Regions from separate parts of the Micromonospora sp. NPDC049523 genome, predicted to be linked through region 1. Evidence: riboswitches for the same ligand, from Rfam matches in the RefSeq annotation. Region 1 holds a riboswitch; each other region holds the start of a gene.
What was found. A riboswitch is a leader RNA that binds a small molecule or an ion and turns the genes downstream of it on or off. The one in region 1 is predicted to bind cyclic di-AMP.

Region 1 (4,592 bases):
CCGAGTCCAACGTCGAGGTACGGCAGATGCTGCTGCCGCAGCCGGAGCAGGAGCACGGCGACTACAGCGCGGCGGTCTCGTACAACGTGCTCGAACACATCGAGGACCACGTCGGGGCGCTGCGGAGCATGCGGGACCTGGTGCGTCCCGGCGGTGCGATCGTACTGATCGTGCCGGCGTTCGAGTTCGCTATGGGTCCGGCGGACATCGCCACCGGACACGTACGGCGCTACACCAAGAAGACGATGCGGGCCGCGCTGCTCGATGCGGGGCTGACCGTGGAGCGGCTGCACTACGCGAACGCCCTCGGCCTCATCGGCTACTACATGGCGACGAACGTGTTCCGGCTGATGCCCAAGGAAGGCCCGATGGTGAAGGTCTACGACAGCCTGGTGCTGCCGGTGACCAAGGCGGCGGAGCAGCTCGTGCGACCGCCGTTCGGACAGTCGGTCTTCGCCGTCGCCCGGGTACCCGGCGCGTCGGAGGCCTGACCGGAGAGCGACGACCGACACCGTTCAACCCGTCCCCGGTGTCGGCCGTCCACTTACTCCGGCAAGTTCAGCCCTTGACCTGGTACGTCGGCCGGATTACCGCCCGTGCCAGGGTGTGGAAGGTCAGGTTGAAGCCGACGACCGCCGGGCTGGCGTCCGGTGTGAGGTCGAGCTGTTCCACATCGACCGCGTGTACGGCGAAGAGGTACCGGTGGACGTGGTCGCCGGCCGGCGGCGCCGCACCGCCGTACTCCTGGGTGCCGTAGTCGTTGCGGACCGCGAACGCACCACCCTCGACGGACCCGGCCTTGCCCGCGCCACGCGGCAACTGGGTGACCGACACCGGGATGTTGACCAGCAGCCAGTGCCAGAATCCGCTGGGGGTGGGGGCGTCCGGGTCGTAGCAGGTGACCACGAAGCTGCGCGTCCCGTCCGGGAAACCGGACCAGGCGAGGTGCGGCGACAGGTCGCCGCCGCCCAGGCTGGAGTGGACGAACTCGACGCCCAGCGGCTCGCCGTCGCGTACGTCGTCGCTGGTCAGGGTGAACGCCGGCACCGGCGGCAACAGGTCGTACGGATCCGGCGCGATCGGTCGCTCAAGGTTCATCAGGATGTCCTTCCAAAGAGGGAGACTCAGTGTCTTTGTACCCTGTCTGACCCGCCTTAGTGCCGCCGGTAGGCGGAACAGTGGGTGACGGATGTCCCGGTGTTCCCGACAACATCGGCGTTTTCCATTCCCAAAATACTCTGTCCACCGCTCGTACGGATGGCCATCCGCCTATTCCTGTTCGGTGACCAGTAGCCACTCACAACCTCTGCCTCGCATTCCGGGCGCGATTCGCTCGCGCTCTGCGGCGGTCCGATCAATCATCATGGCCTGCACGCCTTCCGTCCGTACGAACTCGGACGTCGCACGATGCGCCCGGGTCCGGTCGACCGGGGTGGTGGGACGCCGGGCCCGATGCCGGCGACAAGGGGCCCAGCCCGCCTCGGCCCAATGGACATTTCTCTGATCCGGACATTGCGCGGAGAGCGGCACCGCGCCGACAAATCCGGCGCCGTCATCATCTCCGACATGAGCGGGCACATCCGCCACACTCAAACTGGTCACTACGGCGACAACCACTCTGTGTGATCATGCAGCACGGGCCGGATGGCGCGGAAGAAGCGGCACGGGTCACGGTTTAAGCAGGCCAAGAGGGGTTGGCAGGAGCAGAAGCGGCCCAGTAACGTCAGCCCGTCTGGTCCGGCCCTTAGTCACCGCGGGTGACACCGGAACAGGCCCGCTGAGTCGTAACTGTTACGAGCCGGGGACCCACAGTAGTTCTGGGGTGAATCCGCGAACCGTTGGTTCGTGGTAGGGCGTGCTTCCCGCCCGAATCCGTCAGCTAACCCGGTAGGCGGTATCGGAAGGAGAACATGCTCGTGCAGCGCCGTACCTGCCGTGGCCCATCCCTCGATCCCCCCGGCCCGTCTCGCCACCTGCCCCGGCTCGCCCGCATCGCGGTGCAGCCCGCGAAGGTAGCGCACTAGGCCACTCCCGGCAATTTGCGTGACGACGTTCATCCGGTAGCGCATTTCACCGCATCGCGGTGACGGTTCCGCGCGCCCCGATCCGGACCCGACGGCTGGCGGTGAATCCGCCCCGCCGATGACGCGTACCCCAGGTCACGCAAACCGGCCCCCGGCAGCGACATATCGCCATCCCGATTCATGTGCCCCCGATCGCAGATCGGCACATCTGCGGAGGATTTTTATGAAGCATCGTCAGCAACTCCGACGCGTCGTGACCGCCAGCCCGTACCGGGCCGGCGTCGTCTCCGCCGCCGTTCTCGCCGTGGGTCTCACCACCGGCATCCTGCTCACCCAGGGCAACGGGTCGGCGACGCCGGCCAACGCCTCGACCGTCGCGGTCGCGGAGAAGATGGGCGGCCAGGCCGGCGCCGAGATCGCCCCCAGCCTGGTCACCCCCAGCCCGGCCACCCCGACCCCGAGTGCCTCGACCTCGGCACCCGCACCGGCGGCCCCGTCGTCGGCCCCGCCCACCGCCGCCAAGGCCGTGGCGACACCGACCAAGGCGGTCAAGAAGGCTCCCCCCGCGTCGAAGGTGCTCGACTACGACTACGAGGCGCAGATCAACGGCTGGTACTGCGGGCCGGCGGCCGCCAGGATCGCCCTGACCGCCCGCGACCGCCAGCCGAGCCAGGACGACGTCGCCGCGGCCCTGGGCACCACGTTCAACGGAACCAACTCCGCCGACGACGTCACCCGCGGGCTGAACAACCTGGCCAAGACCAACTTCTACTCGAGCACGTTCATCCAGGGGTCCCCGTCCCCGGCCCAGATGGACCAACTCCAGGCGGACGTCGTACACGCGGTCAGCAGCGGGTACGCGGTCGTCGCGAACATCGCCGGCTCGGCGACCGACACCGACGGCGGCTGGCACTCGTACGACGGAGGTCACTACCTCACCGTGGTCGGTTACCGCGACAGCGGACGGACCGTGCAGATCGCGGACCCGGCGTTCGTCAACGGGGTCAGCTCCTACTGGATGACCACCATCGACCTGGCCAACTGGATGGCCACCCGGGGCTACTCAGCCTGACCCGCCCTCCCCCCGGTCCCGGGTGCCGACCCAACCGGTCGGCGCCCGGGACTGTCCGTACCAGTGGGACGGTGGCCGCGTTGCCACAACCAACCACGTACGCGTGCGTTGTCCCTGTCGTGACCATGGACCTCGCCTATCGGGCGGACACCGGCGACCGCGAGGTCCGGGTGGCCGACCGTGCCCCCGGTCGCTACTCCGAGCCGGCCGCCGCGCGCCGGTCCCCAGAACGAAAGGCACAGGTGGTGGCCATGGCCGGTCAGGTGTTCGCCCCGTGAGCCGCGTCGACGAACCGTTGACCCGCGCCGGGATCTGGGAGGCGGCGGCGATGACCATCGCCCAGCACGAGGACCGGGGTACGTCCTACGCCCCGGGCACCTGCGCCTGCTGCACCCCGGACGGCTGCGCCCAGTTGAGCTGGGCGATGGAGGTACGTGCCGGCCGCGACCCGGAGTATCCGATCGGCAACCCGGCGCCGCCAACCCTGAAGTCGATCAGCTAGGACCCGGGTTCAACGCGCGGACCCTGCTGCCTCGATGGCGAGCTTGGCGAACTCGTCCAGCCCGCCGTTCCACATGAAGTCGCTGGTCTGGGTCAGGGCCACGGCCACCAGGTCGTGCTGGGGGTCGTTGAACCAGGTGGTGCCGTACCCGCCGTCCCAGCCGTAGCGGCCCGGTACGGGCGAGATCTCGTCCGGCTCGACCGCTACGGACATGCCCAGCCCCCACCCCCGGCCGCCGAGCAGCATCCCACCGGTGGAGATCTGCTCCGGGGTCAGGTGGTTGGTGGTCATAAGGTCGACCGACGCCTCCGACAGCAACCGCTCGCCCCGGTGCACCCCCTTCGCCAGCAGCAGCCGGGCGAAGGCCAGGAAGTCGTCGGCGGTGGACAGCAGCCCGCTGGAGCCGGAGGGGAAGGCCGGGGGGCTGGACCACTCGCTCGGGGTGGAAACCGTACGCAGTTCCATCTTCCCGCTCTGGAAGTCCGTCATGTAGTGGCTGGGCAGCCGCCTGGTGTAGTCGGCGGGCAGCCAGAAACCGGTCTCGGTCATGCCCAGTGGCTCGAAGATCCGGGCCCGGAAGAAGTCGCCGAGCGGCTGGCCGGCGGCCCGCGCGACCAGGACACCCAGCACCAGCGTGCCGACGTTGTACTGCCAGCGCTCGCCGGGCTGGTACATCAGCGGCAGCGAGCCGAAGCGCTTGATCCACTCGTCCGGCTCGTGTGGCGTACGCGGATCCGGCGCGCCGAGTACGAGTTGCAGCTCGTGGACCGCCTTGTTGATCGGGAACGGCGGGTCGAAGCTCGGTTCGGTGATCGTGCCGAATCCGAGGCGGAAGGTCAGCAGGTCCTCCACCAGGATCGGCCGGTGGGCCGGTACGGTTTCGTCGAGCGGCCCGTCGACCTGCTTGAGCACCCGGCGGTCGGCCAACTCCGGCAACAGCCGGTCGACCGGCTCGTCCAGGCTCAGCCGGCCGTCCTCGACCAGCATCATCGTC
Region 2 (4,592 bases), on a different contig from region 1:
CCTGGTGTGGACGCTGACGGCCGACCAGTTCTCCAGCCTGAGCAAGCAACTGGACGAAGGGCTGGACCGGACCAGGGACTTCATCACCGGTTCGCTGCCGGTCAGCCCGGAGCAACTGGACCGGTGGACCAAGCAGGCGACCGACGGGCTGCGTAAATCGACACCGGACCCGGTGGCCGGAGCCCGTACGGCAGCCGAGGTGGCCGGTGCCGTACTGCTGATTTTCGTACTGCTGTTCTTCCTGCTCAAGGACGGGCGGCCGATGTGGCACTGGGTGCTGAGCCGGGTCTCCGACCGGTCCAGGCCGGCGTTCGTCCAGGCGGGTCGCAACGGCTGGCACACGCTCAGCGCGTACACGCGGGGCACGGTGGCGATCGCGGCGATCGACGGCATCGGCATCGGGCTGGCGCTGGTCCTGCTCGGAGTCCCGCTCGCCTTTCCGCTGGCGGTGGTCACCTTTCTCGGCGGGTTCATCCCGATCATCGGTGCCACGGTCGCCGGCAGCGTCGCGGTGCTGGTCGCGCTCGCGGCCAAGGGTCCGACCACCGCCCTGCTCGCCCTGCTGGCGGTGATCGCCGTACAGCAGACCGAAGGCAACCTGCTCGAACCACTGATCATGAAACGGCAGGTACGCCTGCACCCGGTGGTGATCCTGGTGGCGGTGACCGCGGGCACGCTCTTCGGCGGGATCGCCGGTGCCTTCGTGGCGGTGCCGGTGACCGCGGTGGTGTACCGGGTGGTCGACACGGTCACCGCGCTGCGTCAGGGGCGGGACCCGGCGTAACCCGGACAATGGTCAGGAGTCCAGGCGCAGCGCCTCCACCAGCTCGTCGGCGGTGAAATCGGCGTCGTAGGTCACGCCGCCCGGCTGCTGCTTACGCCCACCCGTCGCGAGATCGCCGGCATCCACCGGCTGGAAGCCGAGTTCCTCGACCAGATCCGCGACGGCCCGTTTGGCCTGCGGATCGTCGCCGGACATGGGGATGCCGTACCGCTCCTGGGCCGAGGACTGACGGGCGTGGTCGCGCATGTCCTCGGCGTGCAGGGTGTTGAACGCCTTGACCACGTGCGCGCCCCGCAGGTGCTGCTGCACCATCTCGCTGGAGGTGGTCCTGTCCTCGTCCAACTCGGGAATGTTCCCGTCCCGCTCCGGTGTGTAGTTCCCGGTGTCCATGACGGTCTTGCCCTTGAACTCCGCCGTGGGCAGTTCGTTGTACCGGCCGAACGGCACGGCGACGATCACCACGTCGCCGAAGCGTGCCGCCTCCGACGGAGGCACCGCATGGGCCCGGTGTCCGAGATCGCCCATGAGGTCCTGCATCTTCTGTGGGCCGCTCGCGTTCGCGATCGCGATCTCGTGGCCCGCCGCGGCGAGACGACGGGCGAGCGTTCCACCAACGTTTCCTGCGCCGATGATTCCGATGTGCATGCCAGCGGGTTACCCGCCAATCCCGCTGACGAACGGGCCGGGCGGCGGCGGGACGGGGCACGGACCGAGGCACCGGTCAGGGTGCGGCGCCGAAGCTGGGCAGGCGGTCGGCGAACCAGCCAGCGGCCTGGTCGGCGACCTGCTCCAGCGCTCCGGGCTCCGGGAACAGGTGGGTCGCGTCGGGAATGATCCGCAGTTCCACCTCCCCGCCGAGCGCGTCGCGGGCCTGCTGGTTGAACTGGATCACCTGTTCGTCCCGACCGCCGACCAGCAGCAACGTCGCCGCCCGTACGCGGGAAAGGGCTGGACCCGCAAGGTCCGCGCGGCCGCCGCGGGAGACGACGGCCGGTACGTGCTCCGGCCGCTCGGCTGCGGCTACCAGAGCCGCCGCCGCACCCGTGCTCGCGCCGAACAGCCCGATCGGCAGGGCAGCCGTGTCGGGCTCGGCACGCAGCCAGTCGATCACGCCCACCAGTCGGCCGGCGAGCATAGGGATGTCGAAGCGAAGCTCCGCGGTCTCCTCGTCGGCCTGCTCCTCCTCGGGCGTGAGCAGGTCCACCAGCACGGTTGCCAGGGCTCGCTGGTTGAGGACCCGGGCCACCGCGACGTTGCGCGGGCTGCGCCGGGAACTGCCGCTGCCGTGCGCGAACAGCACCACCCCGACCGTCCCCTCGGTGGGGGTGACCAGGTCGGCGGTGAGCTGCACCTCCCCGGCCCAGATCGTGGTCTCGGTCGTCACTGTCTCCACCCGCTGTCCGGTACCCGCGCGTGCCTGGAACAACCCGGCGGCGGGCGGGCAATCCCCGTTTGCCGGCTTGCCGGTCGGGAAGGCGAACCGGGTCAGGCAGGAAGACCAACGGCGGCCGCGGCAGCGGCCCGCGCTGAGGCGATCGTGAGGATGCCATGACCCACCACAAATCCGCTAAGTCGGAGTCCGGTCGAGCCGGCACCAGCCCGCCGAGGGACAAACGCGACAAGCGCGAGGGCGCGCGGCGGGACTGGGCGGACGAGGCGGCACAGGCACGGGCCTCGGACGACCCGCGCCGGGTGACACCGCACGACCCTTCGGGTGTCCCCTCCACCGGGGACCGCCGCTAACTGACCGGGTACTCCGACGAACCCCGACGGGCACTCCTCACCGAGGCCCGTCGGGGCACGTACGCCTAGCAGGAAAAATTACCGGTAGCGACCGTGAAATCAGGTACTAAGTCCATCTGATCCGGTAATGTCACCCTCGGTTCCGACCCGGTGGTACCCCCTCTGCTGTCGGCGACGACCGCCGCCCAATCGCCTTGTGCGAGCCGGGGAACCAGGTAGTCGGGGTGAGTCCGCACATGCGGTAGGGCCTGTTCCGTCCCGAACCCGTCAGCTAACCCGGTCGGCGGCCGACGGGAGGAACGTGCATGACGAGATCTATGCGTCAGCGGTTCTCGCTGGCCCTGACCCTGCTCACCGCGGTGAGTCTGCTGGCCGGTGCGGCGCTAGCCACCGAGCCTGCCGCAGCCGCACCCTCCTCGCCGAGCGCACCCGGAGACGAGGGCGGCAACCCCCTCTTACGTGACGTACTCGAGTCGGCCGGGCGTGGTTACGCCGCCGCCAGCGTCGCAGTGGAAAACGCCCGCAAGCGCCAGGTGGCGCTCGCCGACGAACTCCGCCAGATCGAGACGCAGCTCGACCAGCTCGCACCCGAGGTCGGAGAGGTCGCCGTGAGCGCCTACCGGATCGGCCGGATCGGACCGCTGACCGCGTTGCTGGGCAGCGCCTCGCCGGACGACTTCATGGACCGGGCCGGCGGACTCGACCTGATCGCGCAGCGCGACAACAGCAAACTTCGCCAACTGTACGAGGCGCGCGACCGGGCCACCCGGGCAAAGGCGGCGGCCGACGCCGCGATGGCCGAGGAACAGCGCCAACTCGCCGTGATGGCCAAGCAGAAGGAAGCCGCCGAACGCGCCCTCTCCCAGGTCGGCGGCACCACGACCGAAGGCTTCGTGAACGCCAGTTCGCCGGTCGCGGAACCCACACCACGCAACCGGGACGGCTCCCTGCCGGCACAGTCCTGCAACCAGAACGACCCGACCACCAGCGGCTGCCTCACCCCGCGCACGCTGCACGCGCTGAACGAGACCAAACGGCTCGGCTTCACCCGGTACGTCTCGTGTTACCGCAGCGGCGGGCCGTTCGAACACCCCAAGGGCCGAGCCTGCGACTTCTCCGCGAAGGCCGGCGGCTTCGGCGGGGACGCCAGCGGCGGCGACAAGACGTACGGCAACAACCTGGCCGCGTTCCTGGTCCGCAACGCCGAGCGGCTCGGCATCCTGTACGTGATCTGGTACCGGCAGATCTGGTTCCCGGCAACGGGTTGGAAGGCGTACTCCTCCGCGAAGGGTGACCCGTCCAGCGACCACACCAACCACGTACACCTGTCCCTGCTCTGACCGGGACGGCCGCTGACCTATTTCTGGGCGCGGGGGCGCTGGGGCTCCACCTCGGACTTGACGGTCGGGCCGGCGATCTCGGCCACCGAGGCCCTGCGGGCCGGGGCACGGCCGGGCGGCTGCTTCGGTGCGGGACCCGCGGGGCGCGCCTCCGGCACCGGTTTGGTCACCGGTTCGTCGGAGGTAACGCGGACCTTCTCCCCGTGGTGGAACAGTTCCACCACCCCGCCGCTGCGGTCGCCGTCGCGCAGCGAGTACGTCGTCTCGCGTTCGCGTACGTCGACCCGGAGCCGGTGCCCGTGCCAGACCAGCGAGAACTCCAACCGGTCGATCCGGTTCGGCAACCGGGGCGCGAAGGAGAGGGTGTCGCCATGGTCGCGCATCCCGCCGAAGCCGGCGACGAGCGCGATCCACGCCCCGGCCAGTGAGGCGACGTGCACCCCGTCGCGGGTGTTCTGGTTCAGGTCGTGCAGGTCCATCAGGGCGGCCTCGCCCAGGTAGTCGTGGGCCAGTTCGAGATGCCCGACTTCGGCCGCGAGGACCGCCTGGGTGCAGGCTGACAACGACGAGTCGCGGACCGTACGGCGTTCGTAGTAGGCGAAGTTGCGGGACTTCTCCTCCGGGGTGAACGCGTCCCCGCGCCAGTGCATCGCGAGCACCAGGTCGGACTGCTTGACCACCTGCTTGCGGTACAGGTCGAAGTACGGGTAGTTCAGCAGCAGCGG
Region 3 (4,592 bases), on a different contig from region 1:
CCGGCAGGACCAACTCACCGACGCCGCCATCCGCGTGCTCGGCGGACAGGGGCTGCGCCAGCTCACCCACCGGGCCGTCGACGCCGAGGCCGGGCTGCCCGCCGGATCCGCGTCCAACCACTTCCGTACCCGCGACGCCCTGCTCGGTGGCGTGGTCGCCCGGCTGGCCGCGCTGGACCGGGCGGACTGGCAGCGTACGACCGGCGCGGTCCACCCCGCCGACCTCGACGAGCTGGCCCGGTTGCTCGCCGACTTCGTGCGTACGGCGGTCGGTGCCGGGCGGTCGCGTACGGTCGCCCGCCTCGCCCTCTGCCTGGACGCCGCGGTCCGCCCGCAGTTGCAGGCCGACCTCGGCCAGGGCAACGCTGAACTGGTCCGCTGGGGCGCACCCTGGCTGCGCGCGGTCGGCTCACCGGACCCGGAGCGACACTGCCGGCTCATGCTCGACCACATGGACGGCGTGATCATGCACCAGCTCGCCTTCCCCGACCCGGCCTTCGACCCGACCCCCGGACTGCGCCTCCTGCTCGGCGCCATCGCACCCCCGCGCGCCGCCCTCCCCTGATCGGCCGGCAGCCGGCTACGTCTTGTCGGGCAAGTTTCTGTTGCGCCGCCGCCCCCGCCGAGTCTCCTGAACAGGAGGGGCCGGTTGGTCCCCTCCCGGTCGACCCGGTTCCGAGCCGACCCGGTCCGAGCGAGCGGAGGAACCACCATGCCGGTTGCGGGAACCGCCGGTCCGGATGTCTGACCTCCGTACCCCCGGGCGGCACAGCACCGACGCCGCAGAAGTCGACCGCGGACCTGCGCCCGAGCGGGAGTACGCGCCGGCCCCGGCGAAGGAGTACGCGCCCGAGTACGCCCTCGCGCGGCAGCGCGCCGGACATCGCCCCACCCTGCCCGGCCGGTACGACCGCGCCGACCCGGCGAGCCGCCGTACCCGTCCCGGAGCGTCGAGGCAGGATGCCCGCTCCACGCCCACCGGCGACCGCCCGGCTCCGACCACCGCCGACGGCCACCGACCAGCATCATCCACCGATCACCTGACACCGCGTCCCGTCGGTGCCGACGCACCACCCGCCGCCGCCCGCGAGACAGCTTCTCCGGCCGGGCGCGGATCGGGGTCCCCTGCCGGTCGTTCCGAACCGGGGTCTGGTCCGGCGGCGGGTTGGCGGGGTGGCCACCGTCGGCCGGCCGGTCGGGGGGCGCGGATCGGCTCGATCGCCGCCGTCGTCCTCGGCTGGCTGGTCGTGGTGCTCGTCGCCCCGCACCTCAGCGTCGGTCCGGGCTGGCGGTCGTTCGCGCTCTTCTGCCATCTGGCGTGCCTCGTGGTCGGCTTCGGAGCCGTACTCACCGTGGACTGGTTCAGTTTGCGCTGGCTGCTGCGCCGGGAACGGCTGGGCACGGTGCTGGGCATGGCGCACGGGGTGCACGTGCTGATCTGGCTGGGGCTGCTGGGGCTGGTCGCCAGCGGTGCCGCACTGCGCCCCGACACCTCGTCCGGGCTGGTGCAGCTCAAGCTGCTCGCCGTACTCGCGGTGGGGATCAACGGGCTGTTCCTCGGCCGCGTACGCGACCGCCTCGCCCGCGCCGGTGACAACCCTCTGCCCTGGCCCGACCTGCTCCCCGGTGCCCTGGCCGCGACGGTCAGCCAACTCGGCTGGTGGACCGCCACCCTCATCGGGTTCTGGAACGCCAACCACTGACCCGCTGCCCCCTCCCCGCCGCCGAGGAGGGGGCAGCGCAGTGGTCAGTTCACGGAGAGGTGGACGTGGTTGGTGTGGTTGCTGGAGGGGTCGCCGCCGCCGTTGTAGGCCTTCCAGCCGCTGCCGGGTAACCAGATCTGCTTGAACCAGATCACGTAAAGCACGCCGAGGCGGCTGGCGTTCTTGACGAAGTACGCGGCGAGGTTGTCGCCGTACGTCTTGTCGCCGCCGGTGGCGACGCCGCCGAAGCCGCCCTTCTCCGCCGCGAAGTCGCAGGCCCGGCCCTTCGGGTGTTCACCCGAGCCGCCGGTGCGGTGGCAGGAGACGAAGCGGGTGAAGCCGGCCGCCTTGGCCTGGTTCATCGCGTTCAGGGTGCGCGGGGTGATGCAGCCGGTGGTGGTCGGGTCGTTGACGCTGCACGACTCCTTCGGCCACGACCCGTCCGAGTTGCGCGGCGCGGGCTTGGCCGTGGCGGCGGTGGTGGTGCCGGTGACCCCGGGGCTGGAGCCGCCGCTGCCGGCCGCGGCCAGCGCTCGTTCGGCCTGCTGCTTGCGCTTGGCCATGATGTCGAGCTGCTTGCGTTGTTCCCGGATCTCGTTGTCGATCGCCGCCTTGGCCCGGGCCTCCTTGTCGCGTACCTCGATCAGGTTGCGGAGCTGGCGGTCCTCGTTCGCGGCGACCGTGCCCAGCGACGCGGCGCGGTCCAGGAAACCGTCCGGCGAGTTGCTGTTGAGCAGGGCGGTGAGCGGGCCCAGCCGGCCGGTGCGGTACGCCATGCCGGCCAGTTCGCCGACCGTCTGGGTACGGGTGACCAGCTCGGCCTCCAGGGTGCCCAGGTGCGCGGCGAGTTGCTGCTGCCGCTTGGTGGAGTTGTCCAGCGCCGCCTGGGCGTCGAGATAGCCCTTGGCCGCGACGTCGAGTTGCTCCCGGAGGCTGTCGCTGCCGCCCTCGTCGTCGGTGCCGCCGGGGGCGGCGGCGAGTACGGCGGTGCGCGTCGCAGCGGGTGCGGCCAGCGCGGCGGCGGGGGTGAAGGCGCTGGCCAACAAAGTGAGGGTGACCGCGATCGCGGTGCGGACCGCGCGCGGATAGCGGGGTCGTACGGGCGCCAACAATGGCATTCGGTGCACGTCCTTCCGTCAGCCGCCGACCGGGTTAGCTGACGGGTTCGGGACGGAAGATCCCTACCGCTGACGCGGATGCACCCCAATGACGCGATGGTTCCCCGGCTCGCATGTGCGATTAGGCGACGGTCACCGCAGGCGCCGGAGGGCGCCGCCCGGCGGAGACCGGAGCCGAGCCTACCGGCCGGGTCCAGTACGGACAGTGTTGGCTCGTCGGCGTCGGCTAATGAATCGAAATGATATGCCGGATATAAACTGAAAACTTCACCCGGTCGGGGGACAAAATTTAAGGACGAGGAAAGCGAAGAGTGGTCGGGTTGCGGGTGCCGGTAAGGGGCAAGCCGGCTGGAGGTGCGTACCGGATCGGGGTTCACCAGTCGGCGGGGCCGCAGTTCTCGGTGGCGCTGCCGGGCTCGACCTGGAGGGTGGCGTGCGCGATGTCGAAGTCGTCGTGCAGCGCCCCTCGGGCGGCGGCCAGCACCGCGCCGACCTCGGCACCGGCGGAGAGGGTGAGGTGCGCCGAGGCGACCTCCATGCCCGAGGTGAGTGTCCAGACGTGCAGGTCGTGCACGTTGGCGACACCCGGTACGGCACAGAGCCGGGCCGCCACCGTGGGCACGTCGAGGTGCTCCGGCGCGGCCTGCACCAGGATCCGGATCGCGGCTCGGGCCAGTCGCCACGTCCGGGGCAGGATGAACACGCCGATCGCGACCGCGACCACCGGGTCGGCCCACCACCAGCCGGTGTTCGCGATCACCAGCGCCGCGACGATGACCCCGGCCGAGCCGAGCATGTCGCCGAGCGCTTCCAGGTAGGCGCCGCGCAGGTTGATGCTCTCCCGTGCCCCGGGGCGCAGCAGCGCGAAGGCGACCAGGTTGGCCAGCAGGCCGAGGATGGCGACCACCAGCATCGGCCCGGCCAGCACGGTCGGTGGGTGGTCCTGGCCGAACCGGCGGGCCGCCTCGACCAGCACGTAGATCGCGACGCCGAAGAGCAGCACCGCGTTGGCCAGCGCCGCGAGCACCTCCAGCCGGTAGAGGCCGAAGGTCCGCTGCGGGTCGTCGGTGGCACGCCGGGTCGCGGTCATCGCGGCCAGCGCCATCCCGATCCCGAGTACGTCGGTGAACATGTGCCCGGCGTCGGAGAGCAGGGCCAGTGAGTCGGTGGCCAGGGCGGCGACCGCCTCGACGACCATGAACACGACGAGCAGCCCGAAGGCGAACCAGAGCCGTCCCCGGTGCCGCTCGGCGGCGCGCATCGCCTGCGCGCCGTGGTCATGACCCGCGCCCACGCACACACCCTCCGTCGCCGGTCCCACTATGGCCCAACATATGCTGATATCGCAATGTGTGCCAGCGGGTTGGACCGGAACCGGCACCGGGGGAGCAGGGCGGCTCAGCCCTCGTTCGCCATCGCCGCCACTATCGGTGCCCGGCTCGCCCGGCGGGCCGGCAGCAGCCCGGCCAGCACCGCCGCGCCGCAGGCCAGGCCCGTGCAGAGGGCGAGCTGCCCCACCGGTACGACCGGCAGCCCGTGCCCGTAGCTGCTGATCAGTCCGAGTGCCGCGGTCCAGCCGACGCCAACCCCCAGGGCGATCCCGGCCAGCGCGCCGACCAGCGCGATCAGCGCCGCCTCGGCCAGCAGCAGGCGACCGAGCTGCCGCCGCGACAGCCCCAGCGCCCGGAGCGTGGCCGATTCACGGGTACGTTCGAACACCGACAGCGAGAGCGTGTTGCTGATCCCGAACAGCGCGATCAGCACCGACATG
Region 4 (4,592 bases), on a different contig from region 1:
GGTCGAACGCGGCCCGGATCAGGTCGGAAAGCTGCCCGAGCGTGTCGAACTGCTCCGGGGTGAGTACGTCGACCACCAGGCGCCGTACGTGCGAGACGTGTTTCGGGGCCGCCCTGGTGATCTCTTCCAGGCCGCTCTCGGTGATCTGGATGAACGCGCCCCGCGGGTCGGTGACGCAGGGCTCCCGTTCGACGAGGCCGCGTCGGGCCATCCGCCCCAGGTGGTGGGTGAGTCGGGTCTTCTCCCACTGGAGATGGGCCCGGAGTTGGAAGATCCGCAGCCGTCCCCCGGGTGCCTCGCTGAGGTGCACCAGCACGGCGTAGTCGCTCTCGGAGAGACCGGTGTCGGCGAGCAGTTGGCGGTTCAGCTTGCTCTGTAGCTCCATTTGCATGGTGATGAAGGAACGCCAGGCACGCTGCTCCCGCTCACTGAGCCACCGTTCCCCGTTCGCCGCCACCTGCCCATGGTACCCGCCAGGATGACACGTCACCCCAGCTCAAACCGGCCCCGCGTACCGCGGTGCTGCGTCGATCCAGGGCAAATGGGTGCTTGTTGATCTCTGCCACTCCCATTTGCCCCAGATCCACGAGAGGGTACGGGTCAGAGCATGGACATGTGTACGTGGTCAGTGTGGTCACTCTCACCGCTGTACGACTTCCAGCCGGTGGCCGGGAACCAGATCTGCTTGTACCAGATCACGTAGAGGATGCCGAGCTGCTCCGCGTTGCGGACCAGGAAAGCGGTGAGGTTGTTGCCGTAGAGCCGCTGGTCCTGCGTACGCGCGGGGGCGAATCCGCTGTTCAACAGGGACCAGTCGCAGGCGCGACCCTTCGGGTGCTCGAACGGGCCACCGTTGCGGTGACAGCCGACGAAGCGGTTGAAGCCGGCCTTCTTCACCTCGTTGTACGCGTGCAGCGTGCGCGGGGTGATGCAGCCGCTGGTGGTCGGGTCGTCCTTGCTGCACGACTCCTTCGGCCAACCACCACTGGCCGTACGTGGAGCGGCCTTGGCCACCGGTGAGCTGGCGTTGACGAAGCCGTTGGTGAGCTTCTTGCCGCCGACCAGGGCGAGCGAGCGTTCCGCGTCCTGCTTCTGCCGTGCCATCACGGCCTGCTGCTTCTCCTGCTCCTTGACCTCGGCGTCGGCCAGGGCCTTGGCGCGTTCGACCAGCTCCTGGGCGATGTTGAGCTCGTGCAGCTTCTGGTCGTTGACCGCGTTCATCTCGTCGAGCGCGACCGCCCGCTCCAGGAACGAGTCCGGGGACGCGCTGTTGAGCAGCGCCGACACCGCGCCGAGCTTGCCGGTGCGGTAGGAGCGCGCGGCGATCTCGCTGACCTGGGGGGTCAGCGCCTCGATCTGGGCCTCGGCCTTCGCCAGCTCGGTGGCGAGTACGGCCTGACGCTTCTTCGAGGCGTCGAGCGCGGCCTTGGCGTCGGCGAAACGCCGGCCGGTCGCTTCCAGGACCTCGCTCAGCAACTGGTTGTCGGACTCGGCCGCCGGGGCCGGCGTCGATGGTGCGGCCTGGACCGGGGTCGAGTACGGCGCCACCATGAGCAGGGTGGTGACCAGGGCCAGGGCAGGCGTGAACCATCGGCGGAGGGGTGCCGTCATGCAGGATCCTTCCGTTGGTCGCCGACCGGGTTAGCTGACGGGTTCGGGATGGAAGTGATCCCTACCGCTGTCGCGGATTCACCCCACGTACTCGGTTCCCCGATTCGTCCAGGACGATTAGGCGACGGTCCCGCCGGCACCGGTTGGCGCCGATTGGCGTTGACCGCGAAGAATCTTACCGTGTGACGCGTCCCGATGGGCATGCCCGTCGGGTGCGAAAAGCGTTATGGTGCAACAACTTTCGGTTATTATCCCCCGTTCCGACCACCATGGATACACGCTGTAATGGTGGTGGTGCCGATTGTCGAATCAGCGATAGGAGATCAGCGGTTGCCGCGTTTGCGCGACGACTGCGCTTTTCCGGCCGACTGGTTGCCAGCCGCGGCTTTCCGGGCCGCCGCCGCACGTCTGGCCGCCGCCGTGGTGGCGGGCCGCCCGCGGTTCGCCGGACCGGTGTTGATCCGCGCCGTACGTCGGGGTCGGATCGCCAGCGCGACGATGACGATCACACCGACCAGCAGCAGCACCGGCAGCAACCAGACCATCGGGCTGCCGTCGTCGGAGGCGCGACTGGCATTGTCCGGCACCGGCGACGCGGGTGCGGCGGTGTTGCCGGTACCGGCACCGGGGTTGGTCGAGGACGGCCGTTCCGGGTTCTCGGCGAGGGCCAGCAGTGCCGGGTCGGCGGCGTTCGTCGGCGCGGTCCAGCCCCTCGGTGCCGGGGTCGGCGCACCGGAGTAGGAGAACTTCACCGTGCCGCGTACGGGCTCGCGGTCCGAGGCCACCGACAGATAGCTGGCGGTGTACTCGCCCTTCTCCGGCCAGTGCGAAACCTTGACGAACGCCGAGTATCCGGTGTGGTAGAGCTTCGGCTCCCACTTGCCGTTGACCAGGTTCAGCTCGGTGACCGGGCGGTCGAGTCGCTTGTCCGCGCCGGGCTGCCAACCGGCGTCGACGCGTACGCCGCTCGGCGCGGTCACGGTGAAGTACGCGTTCGCCGCCGGAGTCTCGGTGAAGTACAGCTCCAACGTCTGCATCGGTTGGGACAGCGTCGCGCCGGCAACCGGGTTGGAGACGGCGAGCTGGCCGTGCGCGGACGCGGGCGACCCGACCACGGCGAGCGCGATCGTGGCGCCGAGAACAACGGCGAACAGGCGGCATGCCGCGCGGACAGTAACCAGCCGGGTCGATCGCATCGGCCCATCATGGTGGCTTCCGCTGTGCCCGGCAAGACGCTACAGTCGCTTCCCAATGTCACGGGACCGGCTGATCGGGGAGATGTTGATGATGCCCTCTGTCGGTCGTCGCCGTGCACTGGCCGTACTGACCGGTGTTGTCCTGCTGGCCGTCGCGGGTACCGGATGCGGGTCGACCGACGAACCGGTGGACGCCAGCGCGCCCGTCGAGGTGGCCATCACCATCACCGAGGGCCGGGCCGAGCCGCAGCCGGGCCGGGTGGACGCGAAGAAGGGCCAGTCCGTCCGGATCACCGTGACCAGCGACGTTCCGGACCGGGTGCACGTGCACGGGTACGACGTCGGCGCGGAACTGCCCGCCGGTCAGCCGGCCACGGTCGAGTTCGTGGCGGACATGGACGGCCTGTTCGAGGTCGAGACGCACGAGTCGAGCGTGCTGCTGTTCCAACTGTTAGTCCGATGAGGACGGTCCCGGAGCTGCTCGCCCACGGGGTCGGCGGGCGGCAGGACCTGCCCATCCCGTTCGCGTACGCGGTGACCGGTGCTGCGCTCGCCCTGGTCATCTCGTTCGTGGTGCTGGGTGCGTTCTGGCGGGAGCCGCGGCTGGGTGACGCCGAGGCGGGTCGGCCGGTGCCGGCGCGGGTCGCCCGGCTGCTCGACTCGGCCGGTTGGCAGTGGGCGCTGCGATGCCTGGGACTGGTGTTCGCGGGCTACTTCGCGATCGGCCTGTTCTTCGGCCCGGACGTCGACCGCAACCCCACCGCCGGGCTGTTCTACGTGCTGTTCTGGGTCGGGCTGGTGCCCGCCTCGCTACTCTTCGGGCCGGTCTGGCGGGCGCTGAATCCCCTGCGTACGGCCTATCTGCTGGGTGCCGCGCTGATCCGTCGGGATCCGCGTCGGGGACTGCGGGCATTGCCGGCGCGACTGGGCTACTGGCCGGCGGCGTTCGGCCTGCTGGCGTTCGTCTGGCTCGAACTCGTCGCGCCGGAGCGGGCCACCGTGCCGGTCATCCGCACCTGGCTGGTGGCGTACGCGCTGCTGATGCTGGTTGGCGCGGCCGTGTTCGGGGTCGGTTTCTTCGACCGGGGCGACGCCTTCGAGGTGTACAGCGACCTGGTGGGCCGGCTCGCGGTGGTCGGCCGTCGCGACGACGGGGTGCTGGTCTGGCGCAACCCGCTGGAGGGGATGAGCGGCCTGGCGCCGGCTCCGGGACTCACCGCGGTGGTGGTCGTCCTGCTCGGCTCCACCCTGTTCGACAGCCTCTCCAACGCCCCGGCGTGGTTCCGGTTCGTGCAGAACACGCAACTGCCGGCGGTGTTCACCAACACCGTCGGGATGCTGGTGCTGATCGGCCTGGTGCTGGCCGCGTACGGCCTCACCTGCCTGCTCGCGGCGAAGCTGGCACCGGGGGTGCGGCCGGTCGACGTGGCGGCCGAGATCGCGCACTGCATCGTGCCGATCGCGGTCGGGTACGTGCTCGCGCACTACTACTCGCTGCTGGTCCTGGAGGGGCAGCGGACGATCGCGCTGCTCTCCGACCCGCTCGCCACCGGGGACGCGAACTGGCTGGGTACGGCGGACTGGTCGGTCAGCGCGGCCCTGGTCACCCCGACCGGGGTGGCCATGTTGCAGGTGACGCTGATCGTGCTCGGCCACCTGCTCGGTACGGTGCTCAGCCACGACCGGGCGTTGGTGCTGTTCCCCGGCCGGTCCGCGGTCACCGCGCAGGTGCCGTTGCTGGTGCTGATGGTCGGCTACACGGTCGCCGGCCTGCTGCTGCTCTTC

Region 2: linked by a shared signal. The riboswitch ahead of AB0J90_RS29585 (hypothetical protein) and the one ahead of AB0J90_RS15610 (C39 family peptidase) in region 1 are both predicted to bind cyclic di-AMP.
Region 3: linked by a shared signal. The riboswitch ahead of AB0J90_RS03995 (hypothetical protein) and the one ahead of AB0J90_RS15610 (C39 family peptidase) in region 1 are both predicted to bind cyclic di-AMP.
Region 4: linked by a shared signal. The riboswitch ahead of AB0J90_RS07675 (hypothetical protein) and the one ahead of AB0J90_RS15610 (C39 family peptidase) in region 1 are both predicted to bind cyclic di-AMP.

What each region holds. Positions count from the first base shown of each region.
Region 1 is NZ_JBFAPP010000008.1:348,577-353,168, reverse strand. It holds gene AB0J90_RS15620 (class I SAM-dependent methyltransferase) at 1-491, shown strand, start outside; gene AB0J90_RS15615 (YbhB/YbcL family Raf kinase inhibitor-like protein) at 559-1,098, opposite strand; cyclic di-AMP (ydaO/yuaA leader) riboswitch at 1,766-1,909, shown strand; gene AB0J90_RS15610 (C39 family peptidase) at 2,248-3,096, shown strand; gene AB0J90_RS15605 (hypothetical protein) at 3,216-3,374, shown strand; gene AB0J90_RS15600 (hypothetical protein) at 3,371-3,598, shown strand; gene AB0J90_RS15595 (serine hydrolase domain-containing protein) at 3,608-4,592, opposite strand, start outside.
Region 2 is NZ_JBFAPP010000025.1:9,463-14,054, reverse strand. It holds gene AB0J90_RS29600 (AI-2E family transporter) at 1-784, shown strand, start outside; gene AB0J90_RS29595 (NAD(P)-binding domain-containing protein) at 797-1,429, opposite strand; gene AB0J90_RS29590 (hydrolase) at 1,506-2,177, opposite strand; cyclic di-AMP (ydaO/yuaA leader) riboswitch at 2,700-2,829, shown strand; gene AB0J90_RS29585 (hypothetical protein) at 2,833-3,867, shown strand; gene AB0J90_RS29580 (glycoside hydrolase family 65 protein) at 3,885-4,592, opposite strand, start outside.
Region 3 is NZ_JBFAPP010000002.1:318,560-323,151, forward strand. It holds gene AB0J90_RS03985 (TetR family transcriptional regulator) at 1-565, shown strand, start outside; gene AB0J90_RS03990 (hypothetical protein) at 741-1,703, shown strand; gene AB0J90_RS03995 (hypothetical protein) at 1,748-2,821, opposite strand; cyclic di-AMP (ydaO/yuaA leader) riboswitch at 2,829-2,959, opposite strand; gene AB0J90_RS04000 (cation diffusion facilitator family transporter) at 3,195-4,082, opposite strand; gene AB0J90_RS04005 (FtsX-like permease family protein) at 4,220-4,592, opposite strand, start outside.
Region 4 is NZ_JBFAPP010000004.1:194,890-199,481, forward strand. It holds gene AB0J90_RS07670 (MarR family winged helix-turn-helix transcriptional regulator) at 1-457, opposite strand, end outside; gene AB0J90_RS07675 (hypothetical protein) at 601-1,611, opposite strand; cyclic di-AMP (ydaO/yuaA leader) riboswitch at 1,615-1,745, opposite strand; gene AB0J90_RS07680 (copper resistance protein CopC) at 1,935-2,807, opposite strand; gene AB0J90_RS07685 (hypothetical protein) at 2,896-3,270, shown strand; gene AB0J90_RS07690 (hypothetical protein) at 3,267-4,592, shown strand, end outside.